Regions from separate parts of the Alkalihalobacillus sp. MEB130 genome, predicted to be linked through region 3. Evidence: predicted binding sites of a transcription regulator. Region 3 holds the regulator's gene; each other region holds the start of a gene.
The links. Region 3 encodes Rex, which represses fermentation and respiration genes when NADH is low (regulators of the CRP and FNR family bind a similar motif). Its sites were predicted from a motif close to TTGTGAAATATTTCACAA; they were not measured.

Region 1 (10,192 bases), on a different contig from region 3:
AGATGACGATGTCATTGTGATGGTAGGGTTTGGCGGAGGATTAACGTGGGGCTCGATTTGTTTAAGATGGGGAACATAATCATGTTAAAAAGGGGAGAAATCAGATGAAAAAACGCGTGGTTGTTACGGGAATAGGGGCGGTTACGCCATTAGGCAATGATTCAGTCACAACATGGGAGAATATAAAACAAGGTAAGTCAGGAATTGGTCCACTGACTCGTGTTGATTCAGATCAATTTAATGTAAAAGTTGCTGGAGAAGTAAAAGATTTTGATCCGTCTAACTTTATGGACGGAAAAGAAGCTAGAAGAATGGCTCGATTTACCCAACTAGCTATAGCAGCAAGTAAAATGGCTGTTCAAGATTCAGGACTTACAATTGGGGAAAATATAGAATCAGAACGAGTAGGCGTATGGATTGGATCTGGAATCGGTGGATTGGATGCTTTCGAAGAGCAACATAAGCGCTTCTTAGATAAAGGACCAAAACGTGTTAGTCCTTTTATTATTCCTATGCTTATTCCAGATATGGCTTCAGGAAGAGTTTCAATTGAAACTGGAGCGAAAGGAATCAATAACTGTTCAGTAACAGCCTGTGCTTCAGGAGCTAACTCGATTGGTGATGCGTTTCGTGTGATTCAAAATGGCCAAGCTGACGCCATGATTACAGGTGGAACAGAAGCGGCGATTACGGATATGACGATTGCTGGTTTTGCAAACATGACGGCGTTATCTACCAACCCGGATCCAAATACTGCGAGTCGCCCTTTTGATAAAAATCGTGATGGATTCGTCATTGCGGAAGGATCGGGAGTGCTTATTTTAGAAGAATTAGACCATGCGCTAGCTCGTCGTGCAACGATTTATGGAGAGATTATCGGATATGGAGCGACCGGAGATGCTCATCATATCACGACTCCAGCTCCAAACGGAGAAGGTGGGCAACGTGCGATGAAGTTAGCTTTATCTGATAGTGGACTTTCACCAGAACAAGTGGATTATATTAATGCTCATGGGACAAGCACGTTTTATAATGACCTATACGAAACATCTGCCATTAAAGAAGTGTTTGGTGACCATGCGTATAATCTTTCCATTAGCTCCACCAAGTCGATGACGGGTCATTTATTAGGAGCCGCTGGTGCCATTGAAGCGATTTTCTCCTTGCTATCGATGAGAGATGGACTGATTCCACCAACGATTAACTATGAAACGCCTGATGAAGAGCTAGATTTAGACTATGTTCCGAATGTCGCAAAAGAGAAAAATGTGGACGTTGTTCTGTCAAACTCTTTAGGCTTTGGTGGGCATAATGTAACGTTGGCCTTTAAAAAGTATCAATAATGAACGAAGGCGAGAGACGACCTAATCACATAGATTGGGTCGTTATTTTTGATGTAAATTCACTCTGGCTGTATAGACCTTTTAGGAATATGCAAATAGATCCCCCATAAAATGAGAAGAAGGAGACCACTGGAAAAAAAGGGGTGTGGAAAAATGGCGATTCATGTCGTGCAATCAGGTGATTCTTTATGGAGAATTTCGCAAGTATATAACGTTCCTATACAAGAATTGATGGTTATCAATGGGTTAGAATCATTCGTATTAATTCCAGGATTGGCACTATATATCCCTAGAAATGCCCTCACAAATCGACTGTATGAAGTGACACCTGGAGATACGCTCTGGTCTATTGCAAGGCAATATCGTACTACTGTCGAGACTATAGTAGCTGCTAATCCACTTATAAATATCAACAATCTTCCTATCGGGCAACGAGTATCCGTACCAACTCCATTAAAAATGAATATGAGTACATTGGGTTTTATCGTCCCTTACTCGATTCCTTTTTTCTTATCGGTGTTTGAGCAGTTTGCTGAACAATTAACTCATTTGGCTGTTGTTTCCTATTCTTTTACAGAGGAAGGTTGGGCTTATGTCGACCTTCCTGATGATCAAATTCCTGAACGAGCTCGCCAGTTGAATGTCGTTCCATTGTTAATGATTCGAAATATAACGGCTGGTGGAGTGTTCAGCGCTGAATTAGCTGGAAGAGTGTTAGAAAACCGAACCTATCGATCAAATCTAATTCAGAGTTTAATGAATTTTGTTCGACAAAAGAATTACGGTGGAATTAGTATTGATTTTGAGTTTATTCCACCGGCACGAAGGAATGATTTTGTCACCTTTCTGAATGAGTTAAAAAACGCATTAGGGGATCTAATGCTTCATGTGAATGTCCATGCAAGGACAGTTGACATTCCAACGAATCCAATTATTGGGGGCTATGATTACAGAGGAATAGCCGATGCTTCTGATATGGTGGCTATTATGACGATCGATTATGGGTATCCTGGTGGCCCACCTGAACCTGTAAGTCCCATCTGGTGGGTAGAAGAAGTCATTCGTCATGCTCTCTCTGAAATAGATCGTTCGAAATTACAGATCGCATTTCCAATGTATGGATATGATTGGATTCTAGGTACGAATGTAACAAGAGGCCATTCGTTATTAGCTGCACAAAACCTAGCGATTACTTCACAAGCTGTTATCAACTTTGACGAGAGAGCCATGTCTCCTCACTTTTTATATTGGGTCGGACCAGAGGGACATATTGTCTGGTTTGAAGATATAAGAAGCTATGATGCTAAGTATAAATTGGTAGACTTTTACGGATTAGCAGGAGTAACGTTTTGGGAAACTCGACTGCCATTTCCGCAAAATTGGGCCTATATGGACCATCATATTAATGTGCAATAAGAAATGAAACACCACTCGAACAAATGTTCAAGTGGTGTTTTCGTTCGTTGCATTTTAGTTTACGCTGCATTTTTACTAATATCATCACAACGAACTTCGGCATTCTTTCTTTGATAGTAATACCAGTTTAAGACGATGGAGATGACATAAAACGCTATGAAATAATACAGTGCTGAAATAGGTGTTCCTGTTGTTGAAACAGACCAACCAAATAACTGCGGGATAAAAAATGATCCATATGCGGCAAAGGCTGCTGTAAAGCCAAGAACCGGAGCTGCTTCTTTTACTGGGAATATAATCGGAATCATTTGGAAAGTAGATCCAGATCCCATACCAGCTGCTATAAATAGCAATAAGAATGATGTTAAAAATCCTGCGAAATTTTGTTGACCAATAAAATAGATGACAGATAGAGCTCCTAGTGTCATAGCAATAAGAACATAAGTCGTCACTCTTGCGCCACCAAATTTATCAGAAACCCATCCACCTACAGGTCTAAAGGCTGCTGCTAGAAATGCACCTAGAAACGCTAATGCAACATAATCAGGGAACTGAGAGCGTAACAGTAATGGAAATGCTGCTCCGTAACCGATAAAAGAACCGAATGTTGCAACGTATAAAATCGTCATAATCCATGTGTGCTTGCGCTTTACAATGACAAATTGATCTTTTACAGACTGCTGAGCCGTTGGTAGATTATCCATTCCGAAGTAGGCAACAATCGTCATGACGACAATGGGAATCACCCAAATGAATGCTGCATTTTGTAACCAAATTTCTTGACCGTTTGCTAGAACTTGACCTTCTCCGCCGATAAAAGCAAATGTACTAACAGCAATAATAAGTGGTGTAACAAACTGAACAACTGACACACCCATATTTCCTAATCCACCGTTAATACCAAGAGCTGTTCCTTTTTCTTTTTTCGGGAAAAAGAAACTGATGTTTGCTAAAGCTGAAGAGAAGTTACCGCCTCCAAGTCCACATAAAGCGGCTAACGTTAACATAACCCAATACGGTGTATCCGGATTTTGTACAGCGAATCCAATACCGAGTGTGGGAATAAGTAGGACTCCTGTAGAAAATACAACCCAGTTTCTCCCTCCGAATTTCCCTACAGCAAATGTGTATACAAATCGTAAGGATGCACCCACAAGTCCCGGAACTGCTGCTAATGTAAATAATTGTTCATCTGTAAAAGCAAAGCCAATGTCATTTAATCTTACCGCTACCACTGACCAAATTTGCCAAACGATAAAGGCGAGCATGAGTGTTGGTACGGAGATCCATAAGTTTCTCTTTGCGTGCCTTTTTCCTTCCTTTTCCCAGAATTCTGCGTTCTCTGGATTCCATTCTTTTATTCTTCCCATGTTCTTTTCCCCCAATAATGGATTAATGTATTTACAATACTTCTTTTGATCACACCCAAATCATACAAAGAACGGACTGATGTGAAAGTGATGAATATCACAAAATTTTATTTTTACTAAGGAGTTAGGGCCGTTTTGTAAGGTATATATAATAAGATGAGACACGGAATTTATTTTTTTGAAATTACATAAATACATAATAGAAAAAACATTAAACAAGCTTTCTAATGAAAAGCTTGTGAAGTTCTGAACAAAAAATTGGCAAAGTGTGATGTAACTCACATAAAAGCAGAAAATTATGTCCTACAATGAGCATAGAAACAGAGAATGTGAAATGGTGAACAACATGGAGGGATTAAAATGAGTAAGAAGAAATTGGTTATGATCGGAAATGGGATGGCAGGAGTTCGTGTTATTGAAGAAATCTTAAAAGTGAATCGTGATTTATACGAGATTACGATCTTTGGAAACGAACCTCATCCTAACTATAACCGCATACAACTATCAAATGTACTGCAAGGAAATACGACATTTGATGAGACGATTATAAATGACTTACATTGGTATGAGTCTAATAACATTCAGTTGTTTACAGGGGAAGAAATTACAGAAATTCATACAGAAGAAAAGAAAGTGATCTCTGAAACAGGCAGAGAAACTCGTTATGACGAATTAATTTTAGCAACTGGCTCATTGCCATTTATTTTACCAGTGCCAGGAGCTGACAAAGAAGGGGTTATTGGTTTCCGTGATATAAAAGATTGTGAAGAAATGATCCAAACCGCTAAGCAGTATAAAAAAGCCGTTGTTATTGGTGGGGGGTTACTAGGGTTAGAAGCAGCCAAAGGGTTGATTCATCTAGGTATGGAAGTCGACGTTGTGCATTTAATGGAACACTTAATGGAACGACAACTTGATGCAGTAGCGTCCTCTATGCTGAAACGAGAATTAGAAGAACAAGGCATGAACTTCTTAATGGAAAAAGCAACGATTGAATTGACGGGATCTGACCGAGTGGAAGGTATTCGCTTTAAAGATGGAACAGAAACAAAAGCAGATTTAGTCGTAATGGCTGCAGGAATTAAACCAAATGTCAAACTAGCAAGTGAAAGTGGAATATATGTCAATCGTGGAATTGTCGTGAATGACTATATGGAGACTAATGTTCCTCATGTGTATGCAGTTGGAGAGTGCGCTGAACATCGGGAAATTGTATATGGTTTGGTTGCTCCTCTATATGAACAAGGAAAAGTTCTTGCTCAAACACTTTGTGGACAAAAAGAAACAGGATATGAAGGTTCCATCACGGGAACACAATTGAAAGTATCTGGAATTGATTTGTTCTCAGCGGGAGAAATCTATGATGATCCAACATCAAAAGCGATCGTCGTTCACAACGAGTACGAAGGTGTGTATAAAAAAGTATTAATACGGGATAATCGCATCGTTGGCATTGTGTTATACGGTGATACGAAGGACAGCAACCGATTGTTTAGAATGTTGAATGAAAAGCAAGATGTGTCTGAATCTACTACTATTTCTTTTCTTCAATCAGGAAATAACACAGAAGGCAGCGATATTGCTAGCATGCCAAATGATGAGGTCGTGTGCGGGTGTAACGGAATTAGCAAAGAAACAATCGTCAATGCCATTCAAGAAGAAGGACTGACGACCGTTGCGCAAGTGGGCGGATGTACAAATGCTGGGCGGTCATGCGGACGATGCAAGCCGGTAATTCAGGACATCATTGCTTACACACTAGGTGAAGAATTTGCACATGCGGAAGAGAAAAAGACTGTCTGTGGATGTACGACATTAAGTCGGGATGAGGTTGTTTCTGAAATTCGTGAAAAAGGGCTTCAAACGATTAAAGAGGTTATGAACGTGTTAGATTGGAAAAACGAGGAGGGTTGTTCAAAATGTCGACCAGCTCTTAATTATTTCTTAGGAATGGTTCATCCTTCTTATTTAGATGAAAGAGATTCTCGTTTAGTGAATGAAAAAATGCATGCGAATATTCAAAAAGATGGTACGTATTCTGTTATTCCAAGAATGTATGGTGGAGTAACGACAGCAAAAGATTTACGGAAGTTAGCCGATGTCGCAGAGAAATATGATGTGCAGCTTCTGAAAATTACTGGCGGACAGCGAATTGGATTGTACGGGTTAGAAAAAGACCAATTGCCAGCCGTATGGGAAGATCTCGGAATGCCATCTGGTTACGCATACGGTAAAACATTACGTACAGTAAAGACATGTGTTGGTGCGCAGTTCTGCCGATTCGGAACGCAAGATTCAATGAGTCTCGGAATTGAATTGGAGAAACGTTTTGAGCGTCTTGATACACCACACAAAGTAAAAATGGGCGTTTCTGCTTGTCCGAGAAACTGTGCCGAAGCTGGCATTAAAGATGTTGGAATTGTTGGACTAGACGGCGGCTGGGAAATTTATGTTGCTGGTAATGGTGGGACGGACTTACGTGCTGGTGATCTGTTATGCAAAGTGAAAACAGAAGAAGAAGTTTATGAAATAACAGGTGCTTATTTACAATATTACCGTGAGACAGCTCTTTATTTAGAACGTACATCAACATGGGTGGAGCGTGTGGGACTAGATCATGTTCAAGAAATACTAGCAAATGAGAAAACAAGAAATGAACTAAATGCTAGATTAAATGAAACACTTGCTCGCTATGAAGAGCCTTGGATGAAAGCAGTAGAAGATCAATCCATTCGTGATGCCTATTACACAAAACGTGAACTAATAACCAATCAAAAATAGTTAGGAGAGAGTTAGTATGATTTATCAAGGTGTACGCATGAATATAGGCAAGTATGATCAACTACCTGTTCAAGTAGGGCAAGTTTTTGTCGTAGATAATGAAGAAATTGCTGTTTTTCGATTAAGCAATGGAGATGTGCGAGCAATCGAGAACAAAAGTCCCCACCCAAAAGGCGGTAGATTAGCAGACGGTCTTGTTAGTGGCGAATTTGTATATTGTCCACTTTATGATTGGATGATTTCATTAGTAGATGGAAAGGTTCAGGCTCCGGACCGAGGAATCGTAAAAACGTACCTAATTGAAATTGAGGGCGACAATGTATTTCTAATCGTTTAGTAACGATGTCATGATTTTGTCACGAATTACAATCATGTTTTGTGATTTTTATCACATTGTAAACGAGAAAATTCTACTAAACTGATAAGTGTAAGGTAATAAACGATATAGTTTTAAAGATGGTAGGTTAGGTGCACGTGAAATGAAACGATGTTACTCATGCACCTGACCTTGTGAAAATATTCACGTTTCAATAATGAGTACTCTCATTATTGAAACGATGAGAGCGAGGGTGAATGAAATGAAGAATTGGAGAACGTTTAAACAAGGAAAATGGCAATCAGATGTAGATGTGAGAGACTTCATTCAACGAAACTACGTGTTATATGAAGGAAATGATGAGTTTTTAGCTGAAGCAACCGATCACTCACGCCAGTTATGGGATCAAATCATGGACTTGACGAAAAAAGAACGTGAAAACGGTGGCGTCTTAAATATGGATACATCCATTGTGTCGACGATCGTCTCACATGGTCCTGGATATTTAAATAAAGACATAGAACAAGTGGTTGGGCTTCAAACAGATGAGCCATTTAAAAGATCGATGCAACCTTTTGGCGGGATTCGTATGGCAGCTGATTCTTTAGCAGCTTACGGATATTCATTAGATCCAGAAGTTGAGGAGGTTTTTACCAAATATCGCAAAACACATAACCAAGGTGTCTTTGATGCCTACACTCCTGAAATGAGATTAGCTCGTAAAGCAGGTATTGTAACGGGCCTTCCTGATGCGTATGGTCGTGGAAGAATTATCGGAGACTACCGCAGAGTAGCTCTTTACGGAGTAGACTTTTTAATTAAACAAAAACAAGAAGAGCTTAATACAACGGGCTCGACTATGTCAGAAGACGTGATTCGTGACAGAGAAGAGTTAACAGAACAAATACGTTCGTTATATGAACTAAAAGAAATGGCTGCATCGTATGGCTTTGATATTTCAGAACCAGCAGGAACAGCGAAAGAAGCATTCCAGTGGTTATACTTCGCTTACTTGGCTGCTATTAAAGAGCAAAATGGTGCAGCAATGAGCTTAGGACGTGTCTCTACTTTCTTAGATATTTACATTGAGCGTGATTTACAAGAAGGTACATTAACTGAGATCGAAGCACAAGAGCTTGTAGATCATTTTGTTATGAAGCTACGTCTAGTGAAATTTGCGAGAACTCCTGATTATAATGAATTATTTAGTGGAGACCCAACATGGGTAACAGAATCCATTGGTGGGGTTGGAGTTGACGGACGCCCACTAGTAACGAAAAACTCATTCCGCTTTTTGCATACATTAGATAACTTAGGTCCAGCTCCAGAGCCGAACTTAACCGTGTTATGGTCAAATCAACTACCTAAAGGATTTAAAGAGTATTGTTCGAACATGTCAATTAAAACTAGCTCCATTCAATATGAAAATGACGACATGATGAGAGCGAGCTATGGGGATGATTACGGAATTGCGTGTTGTGTAAGCGCAATGAAAATTGGAAAGCAGATGCAGTTCTTTGGAGCTCGTGCAAACCTAGCAAAAACGTTATTGTATGCGATTAATGGTGGTATGGATGAAAAGTTAAAAATACAAGTTGGTCCAGCATTAAGTCCGATTACAGATGAGTATTTAGAGTATGACAAAGTAGTTGCTAATTTCGATAAAGTGATGGATTGGTTAGCTGAATTGTATATGAATACCCTAAACATCATTCATTATATGCACGACAAATACAGCTATGAGCGCATTGAAATGGCGCTTCATGATAAAGAAATTATCCGAACAATGGCATGCGGAATTGCAGGGCTTTCGGTAACAGCAGATAGTTTAAGCGCAATCAAACATGCGAAAGTAAAGGTCATTCGTGATGAACAAGGCATTGCGGTTGATTATGAAATTGAAGGGGATTACCCGAAATACGGAAACAATGATGATCGCGTCGATGACATTGCCGTTTCTCTTGTCAAAACATTTATGAACAAGCTGAAACAACATAAAACCTATCGAAATGCGATTCCGACCATGTCCGTGCTTACGATTACAAGTAATGTTGTATACGGCAAAAAGACTGGAAATACACCAGATGGAAGAAAAGCTGGTGAGCCATTTGCACCAGGAGCGAATCCACTTCACGGACGTGATCAAAAAGGAGCGCTTGCATCACTAACGTCTGTTGCGAAGATTCCTTACGAGTACTCGCTCGATGGTGTGTCCAATACATTCAGTATTGTACCGAAGGCATTAGGAAAAGAAGACCAAGATCAAATAGCAAACTTAGTGGGAATTCTAGATGGTTATGCAAAACAAGGGGGTCATCACTTAAATATTAATGTATTCAACCGTGATACATTATTAGATGCGATGGAACATCCAGAAGAGTACCCACAATTAACGATTCGTGTATCAGGGTATGCGGTTAACTTTATTAAATTAACGCGCGATCAACAAATCGACGTTATTAACCGAACATTCCACGAATCTCTATAAGCTCTTACATGCCCCCAGCTACGACAACAAAAAAGATAGAAACTAGCGGGGGCATATTTCGTCACCTTGGTTATCTAGGAAAATGAGGGATAAATGATGATTGGAAAAATTCATTCAATAGAAACATGTGGAACCGTCGATGGTCCAGGGTTACGCTATATTGTGTTCATGCAAGGCTGTTTGCTTCGCTGCCAATATTGCCATAATCCAGACACATGGAAAATGGGTGAAGGAAAAGACATCTCTGTTGATGAGATCATGGAAGATTTACAGTCGTATTTGCCATACTTTGAAAGTAGTGGCGGCGGGATAACTGTTTCTGGCGGAGAGCCATTGCTGCACTTAGATTTTCTTATTGAATTATTTACAAGATGTAAGGAATTAGGCATTCATACAACGATTGACTCATCCGGAGGCTGCTTCCAAGAACATCCTGAATTTTTACGAAAACTAGATAAACTATTAACATTAACAGATT
Region 2 (10,192 bases), on a different contig from region 3:
AAAGGCGTACATCGGATAAATGCACCACTCGTCGCCTGTATTATGGTGAGTTGCATGAGAAATTCGGTAAATGACCGGGTCACGCATGTTAATATTAGGCGATTTCATATCGATTTTTGCTCGTAACACTTTTTCTCCATTATTAAATTCACCTTTACGCATACGTTCAAACAAATCTAAATTTTCCTCAATAGAACGATTGCGATAAGGGCTGTCTTTTCCTGGTTCCGTTAATGTACCACGGTATTCGCGGATTTCATCTGGAGAAAGATCATCAACATACGCTTTCCCTTTGTTAATAAGAAGAACTGCTCGCTCATACATCTCTTGAAAATAATCGGAAGCAAAAAATAACCCATCCCAGTCATATCCAAGCCACTGTACATCTTCTTTAATAGCATGAACATACTCTGAGTCTTCCTTTAATGGGTTGGTGTCATCAAAGCGTAAGTTTGTTTTGCCATTAAACTCATCTGCTAAGTCAAAGTTTATGACAATTGATTTGGCATGGCCAATATGTAAATATCCATTAGGTTCTGGTGGGAAACGAGTAATGACATGGTTTCGTTTACCAGATTCTAGATCTTCTTTAATAATGTTACGTATAAAGTTCGAATTATGATCCACGTTATTCACCCTTTCTTGGTTTGTTCTGTGTATTATATTTTTTCCCAAAATACACATGTAATAGACAATATTGTATCATAAGTCATTGTTTGTACAAATGCTATTATATTACGATGAACTTCTTAAGATGAATTTCATTAGTTTCTTTGATTTGTATGTAAAAACAATGAAAGGAATGTAGTACAAAATTAGAATTTGAAGGTGTAGAGATGAATGTGAAAAAAGTACCCCTAAGGACAAAGATTATCTTCCTTACTTGTACTGTGGTCATAGTAGCCTTGCTAGTAAATAATTTTTTAACGAGTAAAAGTATTGAAAAGGCAACCATTCAAAATATCGAGGAAAAAGCGTCAACTATTTCAAAAATGGTAGCACTTTCTCCTGTTGTGATTCAAACGTTAAGCAATAATGAAGATACAACATATTTACAGGAATACGTGGAAGAGCTGAGAGAAGCAACAAATGTCTTATTTATTGTCATTTTAAATATGGACCGAATTCGAATCACTCATCCGCTTTCAGAAATGATAGGCGAGAAGTTTGTTGGAGGAGATGAAGAGATTGTTTTTGAAGGTGTGGAAAGTCTATCAATAGCTGAAGGAACATTGGGATATTCGCTAAGGTACTTCACCCCTATTTTTGATGACAATGGTGTTCAAATCGGAGCGGCAGTTGCAGGTTTTTTATTAGAAGATGTTGAGACAGCCATTTATGAAAATCGGATTATTCTTTTTATTGGGACGTTTTTGAGTTTACTTATTGGAGTACTAGGAGCTGTATTTCTATCAAACAAAATAAAAAACATTTTGTTTGGCATGGAACCACCCCAAGTAGCCAAGCTGTTAGAAGAACGAAGTGCCATGCTTCATTATGCAAGAGAAGGAATCGTAGCTGTCGATGTGAATCAAAACATTACGTTAATTAATGGTGAAGGGAAGAGGTTGTTTAACAAAGTAGCGAAAGGCAATCAAGAATATATCGGGATGAACTTATCGCATATCATACCATTTTCTGAAATGGAACATGTGTTAACGAATGGGATTTCTACGTTAGACCAGGAAATATCATTACCCAACATCGCTCTTGTTGTGAATCAAGTTCCTCTTTATGTTGACAATCATATTGTTGGAGCGGTTGCGACATTTAGGGATAAAACAGAGTTGAAAAAGCTAGCTGAGGAACTGACGGGATTTAAGTTGTATACAGAGGCTTTACGGGCTCAAACACACGAGTTTATGAACAAGATGCACGTTATTTTAGGAATGGTACAACTGAAGCGTTATAACGAGCTAGTTGTTTATGTGAAGAAGGCAACGAATATTTTACAAGATGAGATTCGTTTTATTACAAAGCATGTGAAGGACCCTGTTTTAGCTGGTTTTCTATTAGGGAAAGTTAGCTATGCGCGTGAAAGAGGAGCAGAGCTTGTTTTTAAAGAAGAATTCATCATTCCGCTGCCCCAAAATAGGGATGTTTCTCATGACTTAATTACCATTTTAGGTAACTTAATTGATAATGGACTGGATGCTGTGCAAAGTTGTACAAGAAAGCAGTTGAAGGTTTCGTCCTTCTATGAGGATCATTATCTCTATATCTCTGTCCAAGATACCGGAGTAGGGATGGATGAACAACTACTCAATGTCATATTTGATAAGGAAACTAGTACAAAAGGTGAAAAAAGAGGATTCGGTTTATATTTAGTGCATCAAAGTGTTCGTCAATTAGATGGAAACATCGATGTTATTTCTGAAGAGGGACTAGGTACAACATTTATAGTGGAGATCCCATACACGATCCAGGAGTGATAAATATGATACAAGTCTTAATTGTTGAAGATGATCCGATGGTAGCAGAATTTAATCGACGATATTTAGAAAAAGTAGTAGGGTATCAGCTTCATTCTATCGTTGCCTCAGTCGAAGAGGCATTTGAAATAGTGAAAAGCAATGAAATTGATTTAATTTTATTAGATATTTATATGCCTCAAAAAAACGGCTGGGACTTGTTAAATATGGTTCGTAGAAAAGAAGTGGAAGTTGATATTATTGTGATTTCAGCTTCTTGTGACACGGAAAGCATTAAAAAGGCGCTTAGGTATGGGGTTATTGATTATTTAATTAAACCGTTTGAATTTGATCGTTTTTATACAGCATTATGTGAATATAGAACTGAACGAAATATGATTGAATTGAAAAACAAATTTCATCAAAAGGATTTAGATAGTCAATTTTTTCAAAAACATTCTAAGAAAATCGAAATAGCCGAACTACCAAAGGGGTTAACAAGGAACACTCTTAGTCTAGTTTGGACCAACGTAAAAAATAGAAAAGTAAAACCATTTTCCACAGATGAGTTGGCAATGGACATAGGTATTTCAAGAGTTTCCCTACGTAAATATTTACAGTTTCTAAATGAAATTCACATCATTAAAACAGAGGTTGTTTATGGGAAGATAGGAAGACCTGTCTATAAACACATTGTCACTGGAAATGATGACGGCATTAGTGGATATTTATAAAAATAGCCTCTCACTGAACTGCACCCCATTTATTAGAATGGTGGTGCAATTTTTTGTTTGTAAATAAATAACAATCTTCCATTTTGTAATGTTTGAAGTGATGAAAGAGGGAAGTTGCTTTTTAAAGTTACAAAACGTTTGCATAACTTTTATTACCTTTTTATCTTCTAGAAGATCATTTATATTAAAAGTAGATTGAATGTGAAGTTATTCACAAGTGAACAACCCAATACAATTGATGGTGTGTTTACTAGTTTAAAATAACAAAAGAAATCGCAATTTTTTTTAATACGAATTGTGAATAATTTCACAAATTAAATTAAGGTAAAAAGGAGTGAGTAAAAATGGCAATACCTTTAGCAAAAGTTAAAAACATGCAACACGAATCAAAAGATTTCACCCCGCCAGAAAATAAGAAAAAAAGAGAAGTGAAAATGATTCCCTTACTAATAACAGTAGCGATTGGGGTTATTATTTGGAACATTAATCCTCCTGCTGGGTTAGAGCCTGAAGCGTGGCAGCTATTTGCCATATTCGTTGCAACCATTATTGGTCTGATTATTAAACCAGCACCTATGGGAGTCGTTGCTATATTAGGGTTAACCGCAACGGTTCTAACACAGACGTTGACGATGGGAGAAGCTTTAAGCGGTTTTAGTAATAGTGTTATTTGGCTAATTGTTATAGCATTCTTTATTTCTCGTGGCTTTATTAAAACAGGCTTAGGAACTCGTGTGGCTTACTTCTTTGTTATGAAATTTGGAAAGAAAACGTTAGGGCTATCATACGCATTGCTTTTAAGTGATTTGTTGTTAGCGCCTGCCATGCCGTCTAATACGGCAAGAGCTGGAGGAATCATTCTTCCCATTATTCGATCTCTATCTGAAACATATGGTTCACGAGCTGGTGATGGAACGGAGCGCAAGGTAGGAGCCTTTTTAACAAAAGTGGCTTTTCAAGGAGATATGGTCACCTCTGCTATGTTTTTAACCGCTATGGCCGCTAATCCACTTGCGATGAGTTTAACAGCAGAAATTACAGGAGAGACGATTACATGGACAGGATGGATGATTGCGGCGTCCGTTCCAGGTCTCATTAGTTTAATTATCATTCCGCTTGTCATTTACAAACTGTATCCACCGGAAATTAAAGAAACACCGGGGGCTGCTGAATTATCGAGACAAAAACTAAAAGATATGGGTCCGTTAAAGATATCAGAGTGGTACATGGTTGGAGTATTTTTCTTGATTTTATCGTTATGGATTTTTGGCCCGAATATGGGTATTGATGCGACAACAACGGCATTCATTGGTCTTGGAGCTCTTTTATTATTACAAGTGTTAACTTGGGATGATGTGAAAAATGAGCAAGGGGCTTGGGATACACTTGTCTGGTTTGCTGCGTTAGTTATGATGGCAACGTTCTTAAACAGTCTTGGCATGATTCCTTGGTTCAGTGGTTTGATGGAAGGTACGGTATCAGGGATGTCTTGGATCGTTGCATTAATCGTATTAGCAATTGTCTATTTCTATTCACACTATTTCTTTGCCAGTAACACGGCTCATGTAAGTGCAATGTATGGTGCCTTTTTGGCTGTATTAGTCGCTGTAGGAGCACCACCGTTACTGTCAGCTTTGTTGCTTGCTTTTTTCAGTAACTTGTTCTCTTGTACAACTCACTATGGATCAGGACCAGCGCCTGCCTTTTTTGGAACGGGTTATGTATCACAAAATAAGTGGTGGTCCATAGGTTTTGTGATCTCCATTATTCATATTGTTGTGTGGCTAGGAATTGGAGGACTATGGTGGAAGTTGTTAGGACTTTGGTAAAACAATGGGGAGGAAACGAATATGACAACTATTTCAGAAAATAAAACAAAGGTAAGAGAAATCTCGACGGAATCTATAACTCAATCTGTGAGAGCTCTTTGTATCAATGCAGCCTGTGATTTGCCTGAAGATGTGGAGGCTCTACTACATCAAGCTTTAGAAAAGGAAGAGTCACAGTTTGGTCAATATAGCTTAGAAAAAATTATAAAAAATGTGAAGTTGGCAAGGGAAGAGAAAGCTCCTATGTGCCAAGATACGGGAATGACGGTCATTCTTATAGAGCTTGGTCAGGATGTTCATATTGTTGGAGGTAGTTTAATAGAAGCAATTAATGAAGGGGTACGCCAAGGGTATGAGGATGGTTTTTTACGGAAATCAGTCGTAGCAGATCCTGTTTTGAACAGAAAAAATACAGGTGATAATACACCCGCTGTCATTCATACAGAAATCGTACCGGGCAATCATTTGAAAATTCAAGTATTGCCTAAAGGAGCAGGTAGTGAAAATATGGGTGCAGTTAAAATGTGTAAACCGTCAGATGGATTGGAGGGAGTAAAGGATTTTATCGTAAACACCATTACACAAGCAGGTGGGAATCCTTGTCCACCAGTAATTGTTGGTGTAGGGATTGGAGGAACGATGGATCAATGTACTCTACTTGCGAAGAAAGCTCTTGCTAGACATGCGGGGCAACCGAATCAAAATCCTGAATACGCTGCGCTAGAAAACGAATTACTTAAAAAGATTAATAAGTTAGGAATTGGTCCTCAAGGCTTTGGGGGGAAAGTAACAGCTCTTGCTGTTCATATTGAAACATATCCAACTCATATAGCGATGATGCCTGTTTGTGTGACATTAAATTGTCATGCAGCACGTCACAAAGAAGTGATTTTGTAAGGAGGAGATGACATGTCAGAAATGAAGCAAATCACAACGCCATTAACATATGAAAAAGTAAAAGAGTTGCAAGCCGGTGATCTCGTTTCTATTACTGGAACCATCTATTCAGCTAGAGATGCTGCTCACAAAAATTTAGTAGAGTCGTTACAAGCTGGGGAGGACTTACCTATTGATCTAGTTGATCAAGTCATTTATTATGCCGGACCAACTCCTGCTAAGCCAGGGAAGGTTATTGGATCTTGTGGACCAACTACAAGTGGTCGAATGGATGCTTACTCTCCTACTCTCATAGCGCAAGGACTAAGAGGGATGATCGGAAAAGGGTCAAGAAGCAAAGAAGTGATAGAAGCGATGAAAGAGCATGGAGCTGTTTATTTTGCGGCAATTGGGGGAGCGGCAGCATTAATAGCAGACACGATTAAGAGTGTCGATATTGTGGCCTTTCCTGAATTAGGTCCTGAAGCAATTCGCCGGATGAAAGTAGAAAGTTACCCTTGTATCGTTGCGGTTGATTGCAATGGAAATGATCTATACAAAATGGGTGTGGAGCGTTATAAAGACGAAGAGGATGAGGTGAAATGTAATGCTAACGTATGATGTTGTCATTGTAGGTGCAGGAGGAGCAGGGATGATGGCTGCCCTTTCTGCAAGTGAAGATAAGAGTTTACGAGTGGCCTGTATTTCGAAAATCTTTCCAACACGTTCTCACACGGGAGCTGCTCAAGGAGGCATTAATGCAGCAATGGGCTATCGAGATGCCTCTGATACAACAGAACAGCATTTTAAAGATACAGTAAAAGGAAGTGACTTTTTAGCTGATCAAGACGCGGTTGAGTTTTTTACGAAAAATATGCCTAGTATGATTACTGAACTGGATTATTACGGTGTTCCCTTTTCAAGAGATGGAAATGGCAATATTGCGCAACGACCATTTGGGGGTGCTTCTAGTCCGAGGACTTGCTATTCTGCCGACAAAACGGGCCATGTTATTTTACATGCCGTGTACGAACAGTGCTTAAAACACAATGTTGAATTCTTAAATGAGTGGTTTCTTTTATCTCTGTCAGTTGAAGATAAAAAGCTGAACGGACTTGTTGCTATGGACATCAAAACGGGAGACATTCATCCCATTAAAGCAAAAGCAGTGGTTATTGCTACAGGGGGATTTGGTCGGATTTATTGGAATCGAACTACGAATGCTATCAATATGACAGGGGACGGTTCAGCTGCTTGTTTTGAGGCTGGTATTCCATTAAAAGATCCTGAATTCGTTCAATTTCATCCAACGGGCTTAGCTTCAACGGGAATTCTCTTATCTGAAGCTTGTCGTGGGGAAGGTGGATACTTAATAAATAAAGATGGAGAGAGATTTATGGAGCGCTACGCACCAGAGAAGATGGAGCTGGCTCCGCGGGATTTAGTCTCTAGGTCTATTGAGACGGAAATTAAAGAAGGTCGTGGCTTTGGCGAAGGAATAGAGGCATATGTGCTAATGGATTTACGCCATTTAGGGGAGGAAAAGATTCTCCAAAGACTTCCACAAGTTCGTGAGCTTGCAATGGATTTTGAAGGGGTCGACTTGATAAAAGAACCTGTCCCTATTCGACCTAGTTGTCACTATATGATGGGGGGCATACATGTAACAAATTATGAAACGTGCAGTACACCAATTGCTGGAATTCATGCTGCGGGTGAATGTGCGTGTGTATCGATACATGGAGCCAATCGCTTAGGAGGCAATTCGGTAGCAGACGTTGTTCTGTATGGGAAGTTTGCGGGGATCGGTGCGAGAGAGACAGCCCGGAAACGGCAATTTGGTAAGGAAGAACCACTTTTAAAAGAGAGCAAAAAGTGGGAACGACGATTCCATTCGGTTAGGGAGAAAGAGACCGGTACGAGTTTAGTTGATATTAGAAATCGTTTAGCTGAGGCAATGTGGAACAATGTTGGTATTTTCCGTATGGAAGACGAAATGGCTGATGCAGTCAAGACAATTGATACGTTAATTCATGAATACAAAGATGCGGTAATTGGTGATCCGGCTATTCGATATAATATGGCATTTGTGAACTATGTAGAAATAGGAAATTTATTGAATTTAGCAAAAGCAGTAGCTCTTGGTGCTCTCAACCGTAGGGAAAGCCGAGGTTCTCACTCAAGAGGAGATTATCCAGTACGTGATGATATAAACTTCTTGCAGCACACGCTCATTCACAAGAAAGGTGAGCAATACGAGTTAGAGTACATTCCAGTGAAAATTACAACATATCAACCGGAGGAGAGGAAGTACTAATGGAGCAAATTCATTTTCGCATTCACCGATTTGATGGGAAAAAAAAGTGGATACAAACGTATTCTCTTCCATATGAAAAAGGAAAAACAGTCTTATGGGCATTAACGAAAATTAAAGATGAACTAGATCCAACTTTGAACTTCACTTCTGCTTGTCGTCATGCAATTTGTGGAAGCTGTGGGGTGAAAGTAAATGGAAATTCTTTTTTAAGCTGTAAAACGTCGCTTGATGAAATAATGGAAACGTTTAATACTACGACGTTAACGTTTGAACCTCTAGGGAATTTTGAAGTTATACGTGATTTGGTTATTGACTGGGAGCCTAAGGTAGAAAAAATGAAAAAGGTGAAACCATGGCTGCTAGCTGATGAAAAGGTACAAAAAGAGAATGGATTTAAACAAAGTGAAGCGGAGTTTCAACGAATCTCTTCTCCAACTGATTGTGTACTTTGTGGAATTTGTGCTTCAGAGTGTCAACAGTTATCGGTCAACGATGGACAATATTTTGAACCATTCATTTTTAATAAGGCGTACCGGTTTTTAGTGGACTCTCGTGATAACCAGCCAAAAGAGCACCTGAGACCTGTTTTAGAGAATGATTTATGGAAATGTTTACACTGTATGCAGTGTGTGACGCAATGTCCGAAAGGAATTGACTTAACAGATGAAGTAGCATTTTTACGTGAAGAAACAATGAAGATGGGAGAAATGAATAACCAAGGTGCTAGACATGCCTATGCCTTTTTCAATGATGTGAAAAAGAAAGGCCGTCTAAATGAGATGACATTACCAATTAAGACCGATGGCCTTGTTAAGACGGCTAAAACGAAAATTCCTTTTGCCTATCGAATGGTTACTAAAGGAAAAATCAATCCATTTCATTTTCCCAAAGAAGTTCAAGGCATAGAGGGCGTACGAAAAATCTATAAACATGTACTAGAACAGGAGGCAAAGTCATGAGATACGGTTTTTTTCCAGGATGTACATTAGAATCTGCCGCAGAGGAGTTAATGATCTCAACAAAGAAAGTAGCTTCTGCAATGGGAATTGAACTAATTGAATTAGAAGGCTGGACGTGTTGTGGTGCTAGCCATATCCAAGACGTCGATAAAAAAGTAAGTTTAGCAGTCAATGCACGAAACTTAGCACTTGCAGAAAAACTTGATGCTCCGTTATTAACCGTATGTAATACGTGCACTTTAATGCTTCGAACAGCAAAGAAGACACTAGATGACAATGAAGCTATGAAAGAGAGCGTAAATGAAGCCTTACATGAGGCCGGTATGACGTATCAAGGTAAAAGTGAAGTAACTCACTTACTTTGGGCTTTAATAGAAGACTATGGGTTGGAAAACTTAAAAAAGTTAGTGAAGCGCCCATTAACCGGCTTAAAAGTAGCCAACTTTTATGGCTGTCACATCGTGAGACCACCTCAAGTGATGGGATTTGAAAATCATATGAATCCTCAGTCGATGGAAATGGTGGCCGAAGTATTAGGAGCAGAAAGCGTTGACTTTGATCAACGTCTAGCTTGCTGTGGGTTTCACTCTGTATTTCCTGCTGAGAGCGAAGTGATGAAGCTGACGGCTAAGAACTGTCTATCACCGAAATCAGCTGGTGCTGATTGTATGGTTACTCCTTGTCCTTTATGCCAAATGCAATTGGATATGTATCAACCAAACGCACAAAAAGGATTTGGCGAAGATATAACAATGCCGATTCTTCACCTGCCACAACTTATTGGCTTAGCGCTCGGATTTGAACCGGAAGAACTGGCCATTGATCGGCACATCATTGATGCCATTCCTATGTTAAATAAAAGTTTGGCGTGATAATGGAGGAGGAGCGCACATGAAAAAGTATGTTATTCGCCATTACGAAAAAAAAGGCAAGCTCATAGGTCATGTTTCCGATCAGCGGCTTTGGTTTCAAAATATGAAAGATGAATGGATTCATGATGTATATGAAGAAAGTTACATTCATTATGGGAAGATCTATTCGGTTCATGAACCCTTTCACCGATTAT
Region 3 (10,192 bases):
GCTTTTTATTTTATTTCAATATAGAAAAGAGGGCTAATCATTAGCCCTCTTTCCAAAACATCATCCATTCTCTATTACATGCTCTTCTTTTCGTGCTGCTTTTTCTAAAATAAAGGCAACTGGAATGACGATAGCTGTAGCGACTGCAACAACGATGAATCCCTCATTAATGGCTTGTAAGCTTGCTTCTTCTAAAGAGCCCAATGAAGCCGTTAATTGCCCTCTTCTCACCTCATAATAAATGGAGACAAAAACAATTCCTAACGCTGAACTCATTTGCCTAATAACATTGTTCATCGCTGATCCTCTAGAAATCAAGTGACTTGGTATAGCATTCATCCCCGTCGTTGTTGATGGCATACTACTTAGCCCCATGCCGATCCCACGAACAGCCATCCAAAAAAAGATCAATACTAACGAAGTGTCAATGCTGAGAAACCCAAGAGGGATCGTCCCAATGGTCACAACGATTAGCCCTGTTGAAATGACACCTGTTGGACCTTTTCGATCAAGAATTCGCCCACCTATGCTCATGAAGATCCCTGTTAAAAGCGCTGAGGGCAAGAACACCAAACCAGTCATAATAGGTCCGAAACCGTACACTTGTTGAATTAACAATGGAATTAAAAACAAACCCGCAAATAACGCAACTGACGTCATACTTGCAATAATCATACTGCACGTATAAGCATGTACACGAAATAACGACAAATCTAATAACGGTTGCTCCACTTTCCGTTCAATTTGGACAAATACATATAAAAGAACCATTCCAACTCCAACTAATGTAAGATTAATGGGATTGGTTAAATGAGCCACTTCTGACATCCTTCCTAATGCATACAAGATAGATCCAACACCAAAGGTAATCGTCAGAAATCCATAAAGATCAAATGTAATCTTTTTATTCGCTTGGGTACTTGGCAAGTAGCGGATAGCAAACCATAAGCCAACTAGTCCTACTGGTACATTTACAAGAAATAAGTATGTCCAGTTTAATGTTTCTAGTAAAAAACCACCAAATGTCGGACCAATAGTTGGCGCCATCATCGCTGATATTCCCCAGACCCCTGTTGCTAAGCCCCGTTCATTTCGAGGAAATGCTTCAAAAATAAGGGCCATAGATAGGGGCATCATAATTCCGCCTCCAATCCCTTGAAGCCCTCGAAAGAAAATTAACGAGCTTAAATCCCAAGAAAATGCTCCAAGGAATGAGCCCGCGACAAAAATAGCTAATCCCATAATAAATAATCGTTTCTTTCCAAAACGATCGCCCAAATACCCTGTAACTGGAACCGTCATTCCCATCGTTACCATAAAAATCGTGATAACCCATCCTGTTGCAACTGCATCCTTTTGAAACACTTCCATAAGCTGTGGCACTGCTGGATTTAACATACTATTATTTAAGATCATCGTAAATGACCCTAATAAAACCGCCACAACTACCATCCATTTTCCGGGCACATTCATCTACTTTCACACCATTTCGTCTGTCGAAATATCAATAGGGGTATCATACCATATGTTAAAGGGAGATACACTTCCTATGCTCACCCTATCTAAGTAGCACATCCCAACAAAAAAGAGGCAAACTCCATCATAGAGTCTACCTCTTTATTTTTATTTACACTGCTTCACTTAAATTTTGTTCAGTTGCACCGAAACCTTTTTTATTGTTTTTGTTTTTGAATACAACGCTTTTCAAGTAAGGCAATACCCATCTGTCTCCACCGTAACGTCCGGCATTTGCTCCCGCTGCTATGATAAACATTGAAATCATAATCATCCATGGGTTAGTAGAGATCGTTCCAGCGAATAGGAATGACATATTCATTACTACTCCGAAGAAAGCTGCCGCTGAAGTAAATACTCCTAAAATAAGTCCTAGCCCTACTAATAACTCTCCCCACGCTACCATGACGCTGAACGCATCTGCGTTCGGAATCGCTACATTTTCTAAAAATGCTACATAATTTGGATACAAAACTGCTTCCCCACTCATAACCGGATTCGCTGCAGATCCTTGTAAGTAACCTCCTGCATGAAAACCACCAGTTACCTTTCCCCATCCTAACGTTAACCAAGTCCAACCTAGATATAACCGTAAGAATAACCATATTCCTGCTGCATATTTGTTTTCTCTTAAAAATTGTCCAATCATGTTAATTCCCCCTAATAATTAGTTTGTTCAATATTTCACATTTAAACATAAAGTTAGATTGCTTCTTTTAAATTGGCTCCCTTAAACTCTTTTTCACTATTCTTTCCTTTAAATACAACGCTTTTCAAGTAAGGCAATACCCATCTGTCTCCACCGTAACGTCCAGCATTTGCTCCTGCTGCTATGATAAACATTGAAATCATAATCATCCATGGGTTAGTAGAGATCGTTCCAGCAAATAGGAATGACATATTCATAACAACTCCGAAGAAGGCTGCTGCTGAAGTAAATACTCCTAAAATAAGTCCTAACCCTACTAGCACTTCTCCCCACGCTACTACAAAGCTAAAAGTATCTGCGTACGGAATCGCTATATTCTCTAAAAATGATACGTAGTTCGGATACATTAGCGCCTCACCACTCATGACCGGATTGGCAACGGAACCTTGTAAATATCCACCTGCGTTAAAATCACCAGTTACTTTGCCCCATCCTGCAGTTAACCATGACCACCCTAGATACACTCGTAATACTACCCAAATTCCTGCCATGTACTTGTTCTCTCTAAAGAATTGTCCAATCATTGTAAATCCTCCTTTAAGGTAAGTTATTTTTTTAACTCACATAACAATGTGAAGTTTCATATTCGGTATTTAATGCCTTGCTCATCTATTCACATTTTTATGTGAAGTTTTTCACAACCTCTACACTCATAGTATAGAACACTGTACACCTTTTTGCTACCTTATTACATTCTTTGTCAAAGTTTGTTCATCTTTTCACATATTTCACGTAAAAAAAGAGTGAATGCTGTGACGCACATCACTCTTTTAACTCTTTTTCTCTTTCTTTTTCTAACCTTTGTACTTTGCGATAAGTCAAATAAGAAACCCAAATGCTAAATTCATAGAGCAATAATAACGGGAGGGTCACCATTAAATGAGACATAATTTCCGGCGGCGTAATAAAACCCGCTATTACTAACAAAATAAAATAAGCAAATTTACGTACTTGAGCTAAGAAACTCGGGGTGAGCATTCCTAATCTAGTGAAAAACATGACCACAACTGGCAGTTGAAACAATAAACCAAAAGGGATCGTAATTTGAAATAGAAAAGAAAAGTACTCATTTATGCCATACTGCTCTGTTATTCCTAAACGTTCTGATAAGTTCCCCATAAATTGAATAATAAAAGGAAATAGAATGAAATAGGAAAAAGAAATACCTACTAGAAACAAGATAAAAGCAAATGGAATATAAGCTAATGTGGCTTTTTGCTCCTTTTCATGCAGGCCCGGACTTACAAACGCCCATAACTGATAGAGAATAACGGGAAATGTAAGAATAAGTGCACTAGCAAAAGCAAATGTCATGAACACCCGAATGGGATCTGTCATCTTAAATGCATTCATCGGCAAATCTTGAGCTGTCGGTGTACTTTGTAAGTATGTGATTAGTGGTGTAGCTAAAAAGAAGCCGGCAATGAGTGCCACAATGAAGAAGATTAACGTGATAATAATTCTTCGTCTTAGTTCTACAATGTGGTCCATTACCGACATGTCTCTTTGTTCCATTTATAAACCCTTCCTACTTAGGCTTTATCGTTTTCTTTTTTCTTGTTATCATCTTCATCTGCTAAGCCTTTTGTCGCGTTTTTAAATTCACGTAATGTATTCCCAGCAGCTTTTCCTAACTCTGGTAACTTCTTTGGACCAAAAATTAGTAAAGCAACAATCGCAATAAGCGCAATGCTGCCTGCTCCTAATCCACCCATAGGTAGCACCTCCTTGTCCTATTTCTAATTATAGAGTGTGATTATATAGTTCGCAATGACTTCCATTACAGTTACCAATCATTTCAAACTTATCCTGGATAATGTTTCAGAAAATAAACAAGCGCCTGTAACTCAACTGATAAATCAATATGATGCACACGAACATGTTCAGGAACATCAAGTCGAGCCGGCGTAAAATTTAAAATTCCTTTAATACCGTTAGCTACCAACTGATCTGCTATCTTTTGTGCAGCCACTTGTGGAACGGTTAGAATGGCAACTGTTACGTCTGGGTCAATGATTTTTTCAAAATCATCTAAATGATAAACGGTCACCCCGCCTACCTCTTCCCCAATTTTTTCTTCAGCAACATCAAAAGCTTTTACAATTCTTGTGTTATTATTTTTCGAAAAATTGTAATGTAAAAAAGCAGTTCCTAAATTACCGACTCCAACTAGAGCAACTTTCGTCTGCTCATCCTGATCAAGTGTTTTCCGGAAAAAAGACAGCAAGTAATTTACATTATACCCATACCCTTTTTTCCCAAGTGCTCCAAAATAAGAAAAATCACGTCTGATCGTAGCAGAATCTACTTTCACTGCTTCACTCAATTCTGTTGACGATACACGTTGCTTTCCCGAAGCAGACAAATTCTCCAAAAATCGATAATAAAGCGGCAACCTTTTTGCTGTTGCCTGCGGAATCTTCGTTTGATCTACTTTCATCCATTGCCTCCCTCCTACCATCGTCAAGTTGGCAATTCAAGACTATGGTTATTGTACACCATTTCACAGAGTTTGTAATCGTTTTACCCCTCTGTTCATGAAGTTGTTGAAAGATCTATTCTACGATACACTTAAGAGGTACTACAAAAAAGCGGTTTTCTTTTTTTGTAGTACCTCTTAAGCAATGAGCGGAGCCGCCGTTGTGGGTTTAGCTTTTTGAGTGATCTTCTCAAAAAGCGTACGGCGTGTGGAGCCATTGCCACTTTGTTCGCACTTTTTAAGTAAAAAGCGGTTTTCCTTTTTAGGATACCTCTTAAGCAATGAGCAGAACGCCGTTATGGGTTTAGCTTTTTAAGCGATCTTCTTAAAAAGCGTACGGCGCGCGGAGCCATTGCCAGTTTGTTCGCTCTTTTCAAGTAAAAAGCGGTTTTCCTTTTTAGGATACCTCTTAAGCAATGAGCAGAACGCCGTTATGGGTTTAGCTTTTTGAGCGATCTTCTCAAAAGGCGTACGGCGCGTGGAGCCATTGCCAGTTTGTTAGCACTTTTTATATGTAAAAAAGCGGTTTTCTTTTTTATGGTATCTCTTAAAAGAAATGATCTTATGAGTTAGGAATGAAATCTATGATTATTTTACAATGTATAAATATATCGAAATCCTTTGGTATCGATCCAATCTTAACAAATATCAAGTTAGATATTCAAACCGGAGAACGCGTGGCTCTTGTTGGTCGTAATGGAGCTGGCAAATCAACGTTGCTTAAAATTATCGCTGGTCAACTTTCATATGATAGTGGACAAGTGATGATGCCAAAAGGCACAGAGCTTGGCTATCTCGCTCAAAACACAGGGCTGGAATCGGAACTGTCGATATGGGAAGAGATGCTAACGGTATTTGCTCCTCTTCAAAAAATGGAAAAACAAATTCGCGATTTAGAATTACAAATGTCCGATCAACGTTTGCTTGAAGACGAAAATCGTTATTCCAAACTTTTAAAAGAATATGATCAGCTTCAAATTACCTTTAAAGATCAAGGCGGCTATCAATATGAAGCTGATATTCGTGGTGTATTAGCTGGAATGAATTTTGGTGATTTTGATTATGGAACAAAGATTTCAACCTTAAGCGGAGGGCAAAAAACAAGATTAGCATTAGCAAAATTATTGTTAACAAAGCCTGATCTTCTTATTCTCGATGAGCCAACCAACCACTTAGATATCGCGACCCTTACGTGGCTTGAGCAATACTTGGTTGGTTATAAGGGTGCTATCTTAATTGTTTCGCACGACCGTTACTTCTTAGATAAAATCGTCACGACAGTTGTTGAAATCTCTCGAACAAAATCAACGAAATTTACAGGTAACTATAGTGCTTATCTTGATGAAAAAGCAAAGCGATACGAATTAGAGTTAAAGCAATATGAGAAGCAGCAAGACGAAGTAGCAAAACTAGAAGACTTTATCCAACGAAATATTGCAAGAGCATCGACAACGAAGAGGGCGCAAAGTAGAAGAAAACAATTAGACCGAATGACCTTACTCGATCGTCCTGCTGGATCTGAGAAATCCGCTTCTTTCGCTTTTACAATTGAGCGTCAAAGTGGAAAAGAGGTGATCCGTGCTTCTGACCTTCATGTCGCTTATGGAGAAGATGTGATTTTTCAGGACTTGAATCTCGAAATTGACCGTGAGGAAAGCGTGGCCCTTATTGGTCCAAATGGAGCTGGTAAGTCCACACTATTAAAAGCTCTGATGAAAGATATCCCTCTTCAAAATGGAGTGATCCGATTTGGAAGCAATGTGACCATTGGTTACTATGACCAAGAACAAGCCAACTTAAAATCGAATAAACTAGTTTTACACGAGCTTTGGGATGAACATGCTCTTTTACCTGAAAAAGAAATTCGAACCGTGCTTGGAAATTTTCTATTTAGCGGTGATGATGTCTTAAAACCAGTGTCTACGTTAAGCGGTGGAGAAAAAGCAAGACTTGCTCTTGCTAAACTAATGATGAAAAAAGCCAACCTTCTCATCCTCGATGAGCCTACGAATCACTTAGATTTAGATGCAAAAGAAATCCTTGAGAATGCTCTAATTGATTATCCAGGTACATTGTTATTCGTCTCTCATGACCGCTATTTTCTCAACCGCATTGCAACGAGAATGGCCGAACTTGAGGACGGAAGAATCACCAACTATCTTGGTGATTACGATTATTACGTTGAGAAGAAAGACGAAATGGAACAACGTGAATTGCTAAATCAACAAGAGAACGCAGCTGTTCGGAGTAACACCGCATCTGGTGGTTCTATAGCTACGGCGCAACCAGACAAACGTTCCTACGAACAAGATAAAGAAAACAAAAAAGCAGAGCGTCAACGGCAACGAAGAATTGAAGAGATTGAAAGTCAAATTGATTCACTCGAAACAACGCTAGCCCAAAAAGAAGAAGACCTTTGTGATCCAGCTATTTATTCAGATCATGAAAAGGCCCAAACCATCCAATCGGAAATCGATAAAGCAAAAGAAAAAATCGAATCCCTCATGGAAGAATGGGAAGAACTTCAAGAGTAAACCAGTAATGGGGTCAGACCCCCCTTTAGTAATGCAACGCATTACAGGGGGGTCTGACCCCTATTTTAATCTTGCTTTTTTTCTGTTACTACTTTGATCGTTTTTCCATTGGATTGAAGAAGAATGGAGCCATTTACGCTTGTAGCATACACCTTACTGCCTTTTCTTACGTACCTACTGACAATACTTTTTCTAGGTAACTTATTTGTACTGATGATCGTGTAGGTCGGATCGACGGCTTCAATGAAATCGGATGAGGAAGATGTTCCTCCCCCATGATGAGGAGCATGTAAAACATCGGCGCTTAATTGATGTTTCTTCATCAACTGCTTTTCCTGATCTTTATAAATATCACTAGTAAACAAAAACGTGTTATCGTTGTAGGTCACCTTTAATACGACAGACAAGTTATTGATATCCGTTGTGGACAATTCCTCTTCTTTGACACTCTTGGTGACTTCATTTTCAGATGGATGCAACACTTCAATTTCAACATCATTCCCTAAATTAAAACGATCGCCTTCTCGTATATACGAAACACCGATATCCTTTTCTTTCACTCTTTTCACAAAAGCAGCGTATGCTTTCGTGGAATGGGTTAGTTTTGGTAGTAACAAGTGACCAATACTCACCGTTTCCATTACGTTTACAAAGCCCCCAATATGATCATGATGAGGGTGGGTTGCAACAGCATAATCAACAGAACTTATTCCGAGGGTTTGCAATTTAGTAACCAATTGCTTTCCTGTTCGTAAGCTTCCTGAATCTATAAGCATGGTCTTGCCATCAGGACTTTTTAAGAAAATTGCGTCTCCCGATTTCTTATCTGCTTCTAAATGAAAATACCTAATTTCTAACTCACCCTCATTCATCGTAGCAAAAGTCGAACCAGTACAGACCAATCCCCCAACCAGTAACAAGATCCCTATAAGTAAAATTCTAAAGAAGGAAACCATTATTGATCACTCCTACCTTCTTTGCCTCTTTTTATCATCTTTCTCCATTAATCAAACATTTATTTAAAAACGAAAAAAAGGGTCGTAGCAAAAGTCAACCCCTTTCGCCACAACCCTTTAGCATGAGCTCCTACTTTAGACAAACACCGAATTACTCTTTTTCCTTTTTGGCATGCTTTCGATCTAGATTCCATTTAATAAGAGCATATACAACAAAGACCCAAAGAACCGGGTGATTGAAGTTCAGACCGATTTGAGAGTACCCTCCTAAAACGGTGTATAATCCTATTATGGCAACAACATAGAAAATAAAAAATAAATCATGCTCAAATAAAGGAACATTTACTTTTTGATTATCTTTCCTTGGGAGCAATATTTCAGCAACAACAGCTAGGACAAAGCATAAACCAAGAATAATAAAAACGCTTGTCCGCCCAAATAATCCCCCTGTTAATTCAGGAAAATAATCCATAGCCAACGCGATTGCGATTACGATAAGAACACTAATCCTCAACCGCCTGGCTAGAATTAATCGTTTTTCCAACTGCAAAATTGTTCTCCTCCTTGCTTACAGACAACCAATAATAATGGGCAGATACAACACAGAACATCGAGGTAGCAGCTGCAACAACACCAGAATCATTTAACAACAACAAAGCAAACGATGCGACCACACCGGTCTGTAAAAACAACTGTTTTTCTTGACCATCTAGTTGCAGTCGTTTTCTCCACAAGATAATAGCACCTAACAAATAACTTGTTACAAACAACTGCGTCCAATTTGAATGACGGAAAATCTTCAAATTCATCGACATTTTTCGTTGAATCGTATCTGTAATATAACGGATATCCCCATTTACTAACCGTTCAAATGCCATACCAATATGCGTCTGTTCTCCTGTTAATTGTAGCATATAGAGAAAAACAAATAACGTACTGATTGAAATTCCAAAAACGATGAACAAAAAGCGCCAAGACCATTTTTTCGTAAACATTCGATACAGAAAAAAGGAAAAGGCAACGCCTGCAGACAGCGTAGCTCCTGCATTGGTTCCTAACGTGTTCTTCCCGAGCATGACGATAACTGTTAGAAACATCGCCAAGAATAGTAAAATCGTTACCTTCTTCGTTTTTATATTAACTAGTGGACTAATTGTCATAATAGCCGATATGACATATACTCCTGCAAATTCATTGCCTATCCCATAATATCTAGCTCCAATGATTGGATCATATCCTAAATAGGACCGTTGCATTAAGGACGTACCTAAGACAATGTCTAACGTAATTAATAAAAACGTACTAACACCAATCCAGAAAATCGGTTTTTCGCTTCCCTTCTCCACAACATATCCACATAACAAAGAGCTCCCAATTAAGGCAAGAACAAATCCACTAACCCCAATCGTTTTGACGATGCCCGATAAAGCTAAAAACCAAAATGGTGACCAAAGAGCTGACAGTAAAATCAATCTCGTTATATAACGCCATGTTTTTCGTTTCTTTGTACCAAACGATCCATAGATTGCCGCACCAATAAGAGCTACGACTAAACAAGTAATATAGATGGACAAAACACTCGCACGACTTTTGTAAATTAAGACGATTTCATCGATTGCTTCAAAAGCAGATGTTTTATCCACAATTCCTTCATGTAATGAAACAATTTCATTTCCGGAGAATAACTCACTCTCTATCTGAAAGGATTTAAGTACCGTAGGAATGATATCAATGCTACTTATTAAATAGTCTTGCCTAGTTGTATTAGAACTAAGGAATCCTCCTTCGTTTTGCCCCCAATAAAATACCGGAGCTAACTGTTGTTTAGCATCGTAGGCAGCTTTGTGCATCATGGGGGATATCATCCACAAATCATCTACCTCCGTTTGTGCTTGTGATAAAAATGTTGATAACCTATGAAGCTGCCTCTTTCTCTCCTTATTAAAATGAGATTCCTCCATAAAGTACATTTGATCATATAATCGGTACAAATCTCCCC

Region 1: pflB (formate C-acetyltransferase) is a predicted target of Rex. The motif match lies at 7,419-7,436, and genes of this name have one in related genera.
Region 2: N0O92_RS11510 (anion permease) is a predicted target of Rex. The motif match lies at 3,441-3,458, and genes of this name have one in related genera.

What each region holds. Positions count from the first base shown of each region.
Region 1 is NZ_JAOANA010000011.1:50,818-61,009, reverse strand. It holds gene N0O92_RS12460 (beta-ketoacyl-ACP synthase III) at 1-79, shown strand, start outside; gene fabF (beta-ketoacyl-ACP synthase II) at 105-1,343, shown strand; gene N0O92_RS12450 (glycosyl hydrolase family 18 protein) at 1,497-2,759, shown strand; gene N0O92_RS12445 (NarK family nitrate/nitrite MFS transporter) at 2,819-4,129, opposite strand; gene nirB (nitrite reductase large subunit NirB) at 4,490-6,910, shown strand; gene nirD (nitrite reductase small subunit NirD) at 6,927-7,247, shown strand; gene pflB (formate C-acetyltransferase) at 7,468-9,714, shown strand; gene pflA (pyruvate formate-lyase-activating protein) at 9,808-10,192, shown strand, end outside.
Region 2 is NZ_JAOANA010000010.1:21,607-31,798, forward strand. It holds gene N0O92_RS11495 (glutamine--tRNA ligase/YqeY domain fusion protein) at 1-627, opposite strand, end outside; gene dcuS (DcuS/MalK family sensor histidine kinase) at 843-2,432, shown strand; gene N0O92_RS11505 (response regulator) at 2,438-3,145, shown strand; gene N0O92_RS11510 (anion permease) at 3,520-4,974, shown strand; gene N0O92_RS11515 (fumarate hydratase) at 4,996-5,871, shown strand; gene N0O92_RS11520 (Fe-S-containing hydro-lyase) at 5,884-6,471, shown strand; gene N0O92_RS11525 (FAD-binding protein) at 6,458-8,167, shown strand; gene N0O92_RS11530 (succinate dehydrogenase/fumarate reductase iron-sulfur subunit) at 8,167-9,126, shown strand; gene N0O92_RS11535 (CoB--CoM heterodisulfide reductase iron-sulfur subunit B family protein) at 9,123-9,998, shown strand; gene N0O92_RS11540 (molecular chaperone GrpE) at 10,018-10,192, shown strand, end outside.
Region 3 is NZ_JAOANA010000024.1:8,748-18,939, reverse strand. It holds gene N0O92_RS19550 (MDR family MFS transporter) at 61-1,473, opposite strand; gene N0O92_RS19545 (DoxX family membrane protein) at 1,628-2,164, opposite strand; gene N0O92_RS19540 (DoxX family protein) at 2,218-2,748, opposite strand; gene tatC (twin-arginine translocase subunit TatC) at 2,987-3,739, opposite strand; gene N0O92_RS19530 (twin-arginine translocase TatA/TatE family subunit) at 3,757-3,939, opposite strand; gene N0O92_RS19525 (redox-sensing transcriptional repressor Rex) at 4,029-4,664, opposite strand; gene N0O92_RS19520 (ABC-F family ATP-binding cassette domain-containing protein) at 5,288-7,237, shown strand; gene N0O92_RS19515 (ComEC/Rec2 family competence protein) at 7,303-8,193, opposite strand; gene N0O92_RS19510 (hypothetical protein) at 8,345-8,743, opposite strand; gene N0O92_RS19505 (MFS transporter) at 8,697-10,192, opposite strand, start outside.